DNA from 2 places in the Cryobacterium sandaracinum genome. Region 1 is predicted to be linked to the other one. Evidence: predicted binding sites of a transcription regulator. Region 1 holds the regulator's gene; the other holds the start of a gene.
The links. Region 1 encodes HspR, which represses chaperone genes until heat shock. Its sites were predicted from a motif close to AAGTTGAGTCNNNNNGACTCAACTT; they were not measured.
Positions count from the first base shown of each region.

Region 2: the regulator HspR is predicted to act here: its motif matches at 2,734-2,758, upstream of E3T25_RS13705 (ATP-dependent Clp protease ATP-binding subunit).

Region 1 covers NZ_SOGO01000032.1:24,704-30,692, forward strand. The annotation lists gene E3T25_RS11410 (MFS transporter) at 1-537, opposite strand, end outside; gene dnaK (molecular chaperone DnaK) at 725-2,593, shown strand; gene E3T25_RS11420 (nucleotide exchange factor GrpE) at 2,593-3,213, shown strand; gene E3T25_RS11425 (DnaJ C-terminal domain-containing protein) at 3,206-4,213, shown strand; gene E3T25_RS11430 (heat shock protein transcriptional repressor HspR) at 4,216-4,650, shown strand; gene E3T25_RS11435 (class I SAM-dependent methyltransferase) at 4,677-5,813, shown strand.
Region 2 covers NZ_SOGO01000037.1:80,190-86,178, reverse strand. The annotation lists gene E3T25_RS13715 (primary-amine oxidase) at 1-1,067, opposite strand, end outside; gene E3T25_RS13710 (aminobutyraldehyde dehydrogenase) at 1,135-2,565, opposite strand; gene E3T25_RS13705 (ATP-dependent Clp protease ATP-binding subunit) at 2,806-4,995, shown strand; gene E3T25_RS13700 (zinc-dependent alcohol dehydrogenase family protein) at 5,101-5,989, shown strand, end outside.

The DNA of each region.
Region 1 (5,989 bases):
GAAGTACACGATGAGCAGCAGCACGATGCCGCCGATGTAGCCCATGCCCCAACCGAAACCGCTGACCCTGCCGATGGTGCGCGCGGTCGAGACCTGGGACAGCATGGCGTTGTAGTTGACGCTGGCGAACTCGAAGAAGACGTTGCCGGCGGCCACCAGAACGAGGCCGAGCAGCAGGAAGCTCGGTGACGCCTCCACGAAGAACATCGCCGCGGTGAGGCCCACCACGATGAACGTGTTGACGCCGAGCCACAGCTTGCGCCGCCCGGAGGTGTCCGAGCGCTGTCCGGTGATCGGGGCCAGCACCGCTACCAGCAAGCCGGCGATGGCGAGGGCCCAACCGAGCTGGGCGGAAATGACGTCTTTGTCGCCGAACGAGCTGCCCGTGATGTAGACGGTGAAGACGAAGGTGGTGACCACCGCATTAAACGCGGCAGAGCCCCAGTCCCAGAAGCTCCAGGCCACTACGCGGCGTCTGCTCGTTTTGTCTGGCAGCTCCCGGGCATCCGTGCTGCCCTGCTCCGCGATCACGGTCATGCGCTGAGGCTAGTGGATGTGGGTGGCCGGAGACCATCGATTGCACGAAATCTCAAAGTTGAGTCGTTCACGCTCAACTCTCAGGTGCGTGGCTTGACTTTCGATTTGGGACACTGGCACACTTGAGCCAGCACCACTCAACTCTGTGAAATCGAGCTGAGAACATACTTTAAAGGAGAACGCACACATGGCCCGTGCAGTAGGCATCGACCTCGGAACCACCAACTCTGTGGTGGCCGTCCTCGAAGGTGGAGAACCCACCGTCATCGCAAACGCCGAAGGCTTCCGGACCACGCCGTCCGTCGTCGCCTTCACCAAAGACGGCGAGGTGCTGGTCGGCGAGACCGCCAAGCGCCAGGCCGTCACCAACGTCGACCGCACCATCGCGTCGGTCAAGCGCCACATGGGCACCGACTGGAATGTCGCCATCGACGACAAGAAGTTCACCCCGCAGGAAGTTTCGGCCCGCATCCTGGCCAAGCTCAAGCGCGATGCCGAGGCGTACCTGGGCGACAAGGTGACGGATGCCGTCATCACCGTTCCCGCGTACTTCAATGATGCCGAGCGCCAGGCCACCAAGGAGGCCGGCGAGATCTCCGGCCTTAACGTGCTGCGTATCATCAACGAGCCGACCGCGGCCGCACTCGCCTACGGCCTCGACCGTGGCAAAGAAGACGAGCTCATCCTGGTCTTCGACCTCGGCGGCGGAACCTTCGACGTCTCCCTCCTCGAGGTAGGCAAGGACGACGACTTCTCCACCATTCAGGTGCGGTCGACTGCCGGTGACAACCGCCTCGGCGGCGACGACTGGGATCAGCGCATCGTCGATCACCTGATCAAGAAGTTCAAGGAAACCACCGGCGTCGACGTCTCCAAGGACAAGATCGCCAAGCAGCGCCTCAAGGAAGCCGCCGAGCAGGCCAAGAAGGAACTCTCGAGCAGCATGTCGACGAGCATCCAGCTGCCGTACCTCTCCCTGACCGAGAATGGCCCGGCCAACCTCGACGAGACGCTCACCCGCGCCCAGTTCGAGAAGATGACCGAAGACCTGCTCGACCGCACGAAGAAGCCGTTTCAGGACGTCATCCGTGAAGCCGGGGTCAAGGTGGAAGATATCGCCCACGTCGTTCTCGTCGGTGGCTCCACCCGCATGCCCGCCGTGTACGAGCTCGTCAAGGCCGAGACCGGTGGCAAGGACCCGAACAAGGGCGTCAACCCGGACGAGGTCGTCGCCGTTGGCGCCGCACTGCAGGCCGGCGTGCTGAAGGGTGAGCGCAAAGATGTCCTGCTCATCGACGTCACCCCGCTGAGCCTCGGCATCGAGACCAAGGGCGGCATCATGACGCGCCTGATCGAGCGCAACACGGCCATCCCGACCAAGCGCAGCGAGACCTTCACCACAGCCGACGACAACCAGCCGTCCGTCGCGATCCAGGTCTTCCAAGGCGAGCGCGAGTTCACCCGCGACAACAAGAACCTCGGCACGTTCGAGCTGACCGGCATCGCGCCGGCCCCGCGCGGCATCCCGCAGGTTGAGGTTACCTTCGATCTCGACGCCAACGGCATCGTGCACGTGTCTGCCAAAGACAAGGGCACCGGCAAGGAACAGTCGATGACCATCACGGGCGGATCTTCGCTCGCGAAGGAAGACATCGAGCGCATGGTGCGCGAGGGCGAAGAGCACGCCGCCGAGGACAAGCGCCGTCGCGAGGCAGCCGAGACCCGCAACACGGCGGAGCAGCTCGCTTACTCGATCGAGAAGCTGATCAAGGAGAACGACGAGAAGCTGCCCGAGGACGTGAAGTCCGAGGTTCAGGCCGACGTCGACGCCCTCAAGGCCGCTCTCGTCGGCGACGACGATGCGGCCGTGAAGACGGCCTTCGACAAGCTCAACGAGAGCCAGGGCAAGCTCGGCGAGGCCATCTACAAGACCAGCCAGGCGGATGCCGCGGCCGGTGCCCCAACCGACTCCGAGCCGACCGCCGACGCGGCCGGCTCCGACGAAGACGTGGTTGACGCCGAGGTCGTCGACGACGAAGACGAGACCAAGAAGTAATGGCAGACGACAACAAGCGTCCTGGCGACGAGCCGTTTGACGAGGGGGCATCCACTGAGGGTGCCCCCGGGGCCGACGCCGAGGCGGAAGCCGAAGGTGTGAGTGTCGAGGACTTCGACGAGGCGTCCGCCGAGGGTATCGAAGAGGACGAGCTGACGGTCCAAGACATCCTGGATGCCGCCACGCGGGAAGTCGACGAGCCCACGAGCGAGCACCTCGCCGACCTCAAGCGGGTCACCGCGGAGTACGCCAACTACCGTCGCCGCACCGAGGCCAACCGCGAGGTCGAGCGTGAGCGCGTCACCGTGGATGTCGTAAAGGGCCTGATTCCCGTGCTCGACGATCTCGACCGCGCTGAGAAGCACGGCGACCTGGTCGAAGACTCGGCGTTCAGCACGATCGCCGCGAAACTGCGGGGGAGCGTCGAGCGCCTGGGCGTGAAGTCCTTCGGCACGGTCGGCGAACCGTTCGATCCGACCATCCACGAGGCGATCTTCCAGCTGCCCACCGCGGGCATCGAGTCGGAGACCGTCGGTGACGTGATCGAGACCGGCTACTTCCTCGGCTCGTCGCTCCTGCGCGTGGCCAAGGTCGTCGTGCAGGTACCGAGCGATGGCTAGCCAGGACTGGTTCGATAAGGACTTTTACAAGATCCTGGGTGTGTCAAAGGACGTCACCCCGGCCGAGCTGAAGAAGGCCTATCGCAAGCTCGCCCGCACGTATCACCCGGACTCCAATCCGGGCAACCCTGCGGCCGAGGCGACGTTCAAGGAGATCAGCGAGGCACACTCGGTGATCGGTGACCCTGCCCAACGCAAGGAATACGATGCTGTGCGCGCGATGGGCGGTGGGGCCCGCTTCACCGCCCCGCGCCCCGGTGGCGGGCAGGCCGGAGGCTTCGATGATGTCTTCGGAGGCATGTTCGGTGGGGGCGCGCGGCAACAACAGCCCGGCTACTCCTATGAGCAGGGCGGTTTCGACGACCTCCTCGGCGGCATGTTCGGCCGCGGTCAGGGTGGCGGCGGTTTCGGCACCTCGAGCGGCGGGTTCCGCGGCTACGGCGGGCCGACTCGCGGCCGCGACGTGATCGCGTCGACAACGGTCGACTTCATCACGGCCACGCACGGTGACCAGATCACCCTGCAAACGCAGGATGGCCGCGCCATCAAGGTGAAGATCCCGGCCGGGGTGGCCGACGGGCAGAAGATCAAGCTCCGCGGCCAGGGGCAGCACAGCCCTGACGGCGGCGAGTCCGGCGACATCGTACTCACGGTGAACGTGCGCAAGCACCCGGTCTTCGAACGCGATGGGCTGAACCTGCGGGTCTCCGTTCCGGTCACGTTCGTCGAGGCCGCGCTCGGCGCCACTATCGAGGTGCCGACGTTGGGCGGAGCGCCGGTCAAACTGCGCATCGCCCCGGGCACCCCGAGCGGGCGCGTGCTGCGCGTCAAGGGGCGTGGCGTCGTGACGCCCAAGGGCACCGGGGACCTGCTGGCGGAGGTTCAGGTTGCCGTTCCGTCTCATCTGTCGAAGGACGCCGAAGAGAAACTCGCGGCCTTCGCGGAAGCACTGCCGAAGGAGAATCCGCGCGACGAACTCCTCGCGAAGGCGAGAGACTGACGGTGGACGAGAACACCCGGGTTTTCGTAATCTCGATGGCCGCCGAGCTTGCGGGCATGCACCCGCAAACGCTGCGCCAATACGATCGCCTGGGGCTGGTGAGTCCCGACCGCACCCCCGGTCGGTCTCGCCGGTACTCGATGCGGGATGTGGCCAAGCTCCGCGAGATCGCGGAGCTCGGTGCCGAGGGTGTGAGCCTGGAAGGGATCCGTCGCATCATTGACCTCGAGGACCACGTGCGCACGCTCGAATCGCGGCTGCGCGAATTGGAGTCTGCGCTGGCCGATGAACTGCTCAACCGTCCGGGCCGCCGCATCTTCGCGGCCGGCTCGGCCGGTGAGGTCATCTCGATGCGGGCCGGTACGCGCACGCGCCGGTCCAACCAGATCGTGATCTGGCGCCCCTTGGGTTCCCGCCCGATCGGCGACGAGAAGTAGCCGCACCTGCGGGCTAGCCTGAGGCAATGCCTGATTTTTCCTTTGACCGCCTGAGGCGTTTCCCCGACGTGGAAGCGGACAATCTCTTCGCCGTGGATGCGAGCGACCGCCTGATCCTCGACGAGGCGGCCGGCGTGCTGGCCGAGGCAGGATCCGGCGAGGTCGTGGTGATCGAGGACCGCTATGGCGCTCTCACCCTGGGCGCGGCCGCACTGGCCGGGGCCCGGGGAATCCGGGTGCACCAGGATGTCCTCTCTGGGGAGTTGGCCCTCACCCTGAATGCGGCCGACGCCGGACTCGCCGATTCCTACCGCTCCCTCATCCTGGGCGAAGAACTGCTGACGAACGCGCGGGTGGTGCTGATCCAGCTGCCGCGCAGTCTGGCGGCGCTCGATGAGTTCGCCGACGCCATCCGTCGTTTCGCGGCACCGGATGTGGTGGTGATCGCCGGCGGACGCATCAAGCACATGACGCCGACCATGAACGCGGTGCTCCGCCAGCACTTCGGCGAGCTGCAGGTCTCGTCGGCCCGGCAAAAGTCGCGGGTACTCAGGGCAGCGGCTCCGACTGCCTCCGCAACTCAGCCGACGGTGTCCACCTGGCCGAATTCTGTGGAGCACGCCGACCTGGGACTCACGATCTGCGCCCACGGGGCTGCGTTTGCCGGCGCGACCGTCGATATCGGAACGCGCTACCTGCTTGAGTTCCTTGATCGTATGAAAACGGATGCTCGGAGCGCCATCGACCTCGGCTGCGGCACCGGGGTGCTCGCCGCCACCCTCGCCCGACGCCGTCCCGCCCTGCGGGTGACCGCCACCGACCAGTCGGCCGCGGCCGTCGCCTCCGCGCGGGCCACCATGGTGGCCAATGCGCTCGCCGACCGGGTCACGGTCGTGCGGGATGACGCGCTCCAGAGCCAACCGGATGCCTCGGCCGAACTGATTGTGCTGAACCCGCCCTTTCACATCGGCTCGTCGGTCCATGCCGGCATAGCCCTGAAACTGTTCGAGGATGCCGGACGAGTGTTGCAGCCCGGTGGTGAACTGTGGAGTGTGTGGAACACCCACCTCGGTTATCGCCCCGCGCTGACGCGATTGGTCGGGCCGACACACCAGGTCGGTCGGAACGCCAAGTTCACCGTCACGGTCTCGACCGGACGCTGAGACGCGCCGGACCGCCGTGAGGCCCGCACCTGGGGGCTTCCGCCAGGGCGCCGGAGCCGACACGCCCGGGATGCGGGAGGGAGTTGCGCACCCCCAAAATTCACCGTAATGTCTCTCTAGTCACCCCACAGGTGCGGAAAGCCGCAGAGCTTCCCGGCCTCAAGTGGGACGAAGAT
Region 2 (5,989 bases), on a different contig from region 1:
CAGAGCACCGCGTTGTCTTCCTCGTGGATGCAGAACGCGTTCGGGATGCTGTACGGCTCGCCCTTGCTGTTGTGCAGCACGGCATCGAGGTAGCGGATTTCGCCGAGGCAGTCGCAGCCGAGCTCGAGCGAGGTGGTCATGAAGCCGAGGCCCCACTCGCCGATGTCGAAGGCGGTGCGACGGAAATGGTCGACGCTGGGGTCGCGGTAGGGCACGACCATCTCCGCGAACGACAACCGGTTGGCGATGGGCCGCACCCGGCCGCCGTCCCGGTAGCCCACGGTGTGCAGGGTCATGCCCTCGCGGTAGTTGAAGCCCACCCGGAGCGACCAGTTCTGCCACTCGATCAGGTTGCCGTCGAGCGTGAAGCTCGGGCCGTCGGGCTGCCCGATGTCGAGCGGGGTGAGCGGCGGGCGCGGGCTTCGATCCCGGATGCGCCGGGGCACCAGGTGCGGCACGTATTCGCCCATTCCCGCCGGCGGTTCGACCGTGAACGAGTCCTCCACCTCGAGCAGTTCCATGGTGTTAACGTCGAGCACGAAGTGCAGGCCGCTGACCGGTCCCGCATAGGGGTTGGCGTCGGTGGACGCCCGGACCCAGACGTCTGACCAGCCCAGGCGGCGGCCGCGATACCGGTCGGGGATTACCGCGTCGCCGTAGGTCCAGGTGTCGATGAAGACCAGGTCGAGATCGGTGATGCCCCGGCGGGCGAGAGTGGCGATCACGTCGGGGTGGGCGCGAAGGGCGGCGTCGGCTTCCTCCCACTCGTCGACGGTGAAGTTCGCCTGCATCCCCGGCACCGTTTCCCACTCGAGCAGGGCGTCGGTCGTGAGCGAGACGACGCCCACCCAGGTGGTGTTCTCGGCGCGGTGGAGCACTACCAGCCGTGCGCGTCGGTCGGGAACCGCGCTGGTAGCTGTGAACTCGGCGACGGCGCTCCGGGGCGGCTCGACCAGCTCGATCGAGGTGAACCGCCACCCGTCGGCGACGCCGCGCTCGCGGGCGAGGATGGCGACGGCGGAGGTGAACTCAGCGGCGGAGAGCGGGTCGAGCGGGTGGAAAGTCATCGAGGGGCCTCTGTTCTCGTTGGCGGTGGTCGAGCCTGGCGGTGGTCGAGCCTGTCGAGACCCGTGTTTATTCCAGCGCGCTCATCACGTGCTTGATCCGGGTGTAGTCCTCGATGCCGTACATCGACAGGTCTTTGCCGTATCCGGACTGCTTGAAACCGCCGTGTGGCATCTCGGCGGTCAGCAGGAGATGGGTGTTGATCCACACCGCGCCGAAGTCGAGGTCGCGGGAGACCCGCATGGCCGTGGCGTGGTCGAGGGTCCACACGCTGGAGGCGAGCGCGTAGTTGACATCGTTCGCGAGCGTGACCGCGTGCTCCTCCGACGTGAAGGGCTGCACCGTGATCACCGGGCCGAACGTTTCCTCCTGCACGATCGCATCCGTTTGGCGCACCTGCGTGACGACTGTGGGCTCGAAAAAGAAGCCCTCGGTGCCGACCTGGTGTCCGCCGGTGGCAATGACGGCGTGGTCGGGCAGGGCCGCGACCTTGCGCGAGACGTCGCCGAAATGGTTGACGTTGTTGAGCGGCCCGAAGTAGTTGTCGGCGTCGTCGGCCGACCCGGTAGTGCGGCTGCGGGCCTCGGCGACGAGTGCGTCGACGAACTCGTCATGGATGGACTCGTGCACGAGCACTCGCGTGATGGCCGTGCAGTCCTGCCCGGCGTTATAGAAGGAGAAGTCGGCGATGGCGGCGGCGGTCACGCTGACGTCGACGCCGGCGAAGACCAGGGCCGGCGCCTTGCCGCCGAGCTCGAGATGGGCCCGCTTGAGCGTCTTCGCGGCGCCGGCGGCGACGGCCATACCGGCCCGCACGCTGCCAGTGATCGAGACCAGGCCGGGTACCGGATGCTCGACGATCGCGGCCCCGGTGCCGCCGTTGCCGAGCACGATGTTCATCACGCCGTCGGGGAGGATGCCCTGGCTGATCCGGGCGAGTTCGAGGGTCGACTCCGGGGTGGTGTCGCTGGGCTTGAGCACGAGGGTGTTGCCGGCCGCCAGCGCGGGGCCGATCTTCCAGATGGCCATCAGGAAGGGGAAGTTCCACGGGGTGACCTGCCCGACCACGCCGATCGGTTCGCGGCGTACCCAGGAGGTCATGCCGGGCAGATATTCACCGGCGGACTTGCCCTCGAGCAGTCGGGCGGCACCGGCGAAGAAGCGCAGCTGATCGGCGCCGGCCGCGACCTCGTCAACGGCGATCGTGGCGCGAGGTTGGCCCGTGTTGCGGTGCTGGGCCTCCACGATGGCGTCGCTCTCGGCATCGATCGCGTCGGCGAGGCGCAGCAGCGCGCGCTGCCGCTCGGCGGGAGTGGTGCGGCCCCAGGTGCGGAAGGCGGTCTTCGCGGCGGTCATCGCGTCGTCGACGTCGGCCGCGGTGGAGACCGGGGCCCGGGCAACCCGGCGTCCCGTTGTGGGATCGACGATGTCGAGCAGCTCGGTGCCGGAGGGAGTGACAAAGCGGCCGTTGATGAAGTTTTTAAGGGTGGGGGTGGCCACGGGCCTGATCCTCTGCGCTGAGTGTAGAAACGGGTCTTTTGTTCGGTAAGTATGGCATCCGACAGAGGAATTCGGATACCCGGACGAAAACTGGGTCGTGATGGGGCTGCCGCCGTAGCACCGCCGAGTTGTCTCCGGACCGCTGGCGCGTTTTCTCGATGTCCCCTAAACTTGAGTCCAACAGGCTCAGCTTTTTGCCGACCTGCGACGAGAGCGGCCGGCCCGAGAGAGGATCTTCCGATGCAAGCAGGTCAGCAACCGCCCCAGGAAGAAGCGAAGACGGCGTTGGAGCAGTACGGTGTCAACCTCACCGAGATCGCCCGGACCGGCAAGCTTGACCCGGTGATCGGGCGGGACGCGGAGATTCGGCGGGTCAGTCAGGTACTCACCCGCCGCACCAAGAACAACCCGGTGCTGATCGGTGAACCCGGCGTGGGCAAGACCGCCGTTGTGGAGGGACTGGCCCAGCGCATCGTGGCCGGCGATGTGGCCGACTCCCTCAAGGGCAAGCAGCTGGTCTCCCTCGACCTGGCGGCCCTGGTGGCGGGGGCCAAGTATCGCGGCGAGTTCGAGGAGCGGCTCAAGGCCGTGCTCAAGGAAATCAACGACGCGCAGGGGCAGATCATTACCTTCGTCGACGAGCTGCACACCCTGATGGGTGCCGGCGGCGGCGAAGGGTCCGTGGCGGCCTCCAACATGCTCAAGCCCATGCTCGCCCGCGGCGAGTTGCGCCTGATCGGTGCGACCACGCTCAACGAGTACCGCGAATTCATCGAGAAGGATGCCGCCCTCGAGCGCCGGTTCCAACCGGTGCTGGTCGACGAGCCCAGTGCGGAAGACACTGTGGCCATCCTGCGCGGGCTCAAGGAGCGCTACGAGGCCCACCATAAGGTGTCGATCGCGGACTCGGCGCTGGTGGCCGCGGTCTCCCTCTCCAACCGGTACATCACCGCCCGCCAGCTGCCGGACAAGGCCATCGACCTGATCGACGAGGCGGCCAGCCGGCTGCGGATGGAGATCGACTCCGCTCCCGTGGAAATCGACGAACTGCGTCGCAGGGTGCAGAGGCTGGAGTTGGAAGAGCTTGCGCTGAAAAAAGAGAAGGATGACGCCTCTAAGGCTCGCCTGGGGAAGTTGCGTGCTGACCTTGCCGAATACACGGTGGCCCTTGCTGAGCTGCAGGACCGCTGGGACAAGGAGCGTTCCTCGCTCAACCGGATCGGCGATCTGAGGAAGCGCTTGGTGAGCACCCGCAGCCAGGCCGAGGTGGCCGAGCGCGAGGGCAACCTGGAGAAGGCGTCCAGGCTGCTCTACGGCGACATCCCGGTGATCGAACGGGAACTCGCCGAAGCGGAGCAGACCGAGCAGGATGGGCCGCGGATGGTCGGTGACCAGGTCACCGCGGAGGACATCGCCGCCGTGGTCGCGATGTGGACCGGCATCCCGGTAGGGCGGCTGCTGCAGGGCGAGACGGAGAAGCTGCTGAACCTCGAGGGTGAGCTCGGGCACCGCTTGGTCGGGCAGAAGCAGGCCGTGCGCGCGGTCGCCGACGCCGTGCGCCGCAGCCGGGCCGGCATCTCCGACCCGGACCGGCCGACCGGTTCGTTCCTCTTCCTCGGGCCGACCGGCGTGGGCAAGACGGAGCTGGCGAAGGCGCTCGCCGAGTTCCTCTTCGACGACGAAAAGGCGATGGTGCGCATCGACATGAGCGAGTACGGGGAAAAGTTTTCCGTGTCCCGTCTGGTCGGGGCTCCTCCCGGCTATATCGGCTACGAGCAGGGCGGGCAGCTGACCGAGGCCGTGCGCCGCCGCCCGTATTCGGTGATTTTGTTCGACGAGGTGGAGAAGGCGCATCCGGAGGTCTTCGATGTCTTGCTGCAGGTGCTCGACGACGGCCGGCTCACGGATGGCCAGGGCCGCACCGTGGACTTCCGCAACACGATCCTGGTGCTGACCTCGAACCTCGGGTCGGCGTTCCTGATCGATCCGGTGCTCAGCCGGGACGAGAAGGAGGCGGCCGTGCAGGCACTCGTGCGCAAGACGTTCAAGCCCGAGTTCGTCAACCGTCTCGACGACATCGTCGTGTTCGAATCGCTGTCGATGGAGGACCTCGGCCAGATCGTCGGGCTGCTCGTTGACCGGTTGGAAAAGCGGCTGATCGAGCGGCGGCTCGAGCTGGGCGTGACCCCGGATGCCCGCACCTGGCTGGCGGAACGCGGCTATGACCCGATCTACGGTGCGCGCCCGCTGCGGCGGTTGATGCAGACCGAGATCGACGACAGGTTGGCGACCGCGATCCTGTCGGGCGCCGTGCGGGACGGCGAGACGGTGCGGGTGGACCTGGCGCCGGACGGGGAATCGCTCAGCGTCGCATCCGCCCCGTTGCTGGTCGTGGACCCGGCCGACCTCGACGACGACGCGCTGCTGTAGTTCTATCCGTCGCCGGATTTCGCGTTTAGCGGAATTCGGCGGGAATACGACGGAACGGGCCCCCTGCCCCGGTGACGGTCAGGGGGGCTGGCATAGGGTCGAAGCATGCGTGCAACAGTGATTTACGGGGAACGGGACATCCGCCTCGAAGAAGTATCCGATCCGATTCTCTCCACCGGCGGTGACGCCATCGTGCGCGTCGTCGCAGCCTGCGTCTGCGGCTCAGATCTCTGGCCCTACCGCGGCATCCATCCCACCGAGGAGCCGAAACGAATCGGCCACGAGTTCGTCGGCATCGTCGAGGAAATCGGCGCCGACGTCAGCCGGGTCAAGGTCGGCGACTTCGTCATCGCGCCGTTCTACGACTGCGATAACACGTGCATCAACTGCCAGAACGGCACCAGCACCTCCTGCCTGAACGGCGGCTGGTGGGGCTCGGACGACCAGCTCGGCGGCTTCGCCGACGGCGCCCAGGGCGAGAAAGTGCGCGTGCCGCACGCCGACGGGTCGCTCGTTGCGACGCCGACCCTGCCCACCGACGCCCAGGTTCCCGGTCTCCTGGCCCTCGCCGACGTCATGGGCACCGGCCACCACGCCGCGGTCTCCGCCGGTGTGACCGCGGGCAGCACGGTCGTCGTCGTCGGCGACGGCGCGGTCGGCCTCTGCGCCATCATCGCGGCCAAGCGGCTCGGGGCCTCCCGGATCGTGGCCATGTCGCGTCACGCCGAACGGCAGATCGTGGCCCGCGAGTTCGGCGCGACCGAGATCGTCGAGGAGCGCGGCGAGGCCGGCGTGGCCCGCATCCGTGAGCTGTTCGACGGCATCGGCGCGGACTGCGTGCTCGAGTGCGTCGGCACCAAGGAGTCGATGGAGCAGGCCATCGCGTCGGCCCGTCCCGGCGGAATGGTCGGCTACGTGGGCGTGCCCACCGGCGGACCAATCGAGGTTAGCCCGCTGTTCGGGCGGAACGTGGGCCTGAACGGCGGCGTCGCAT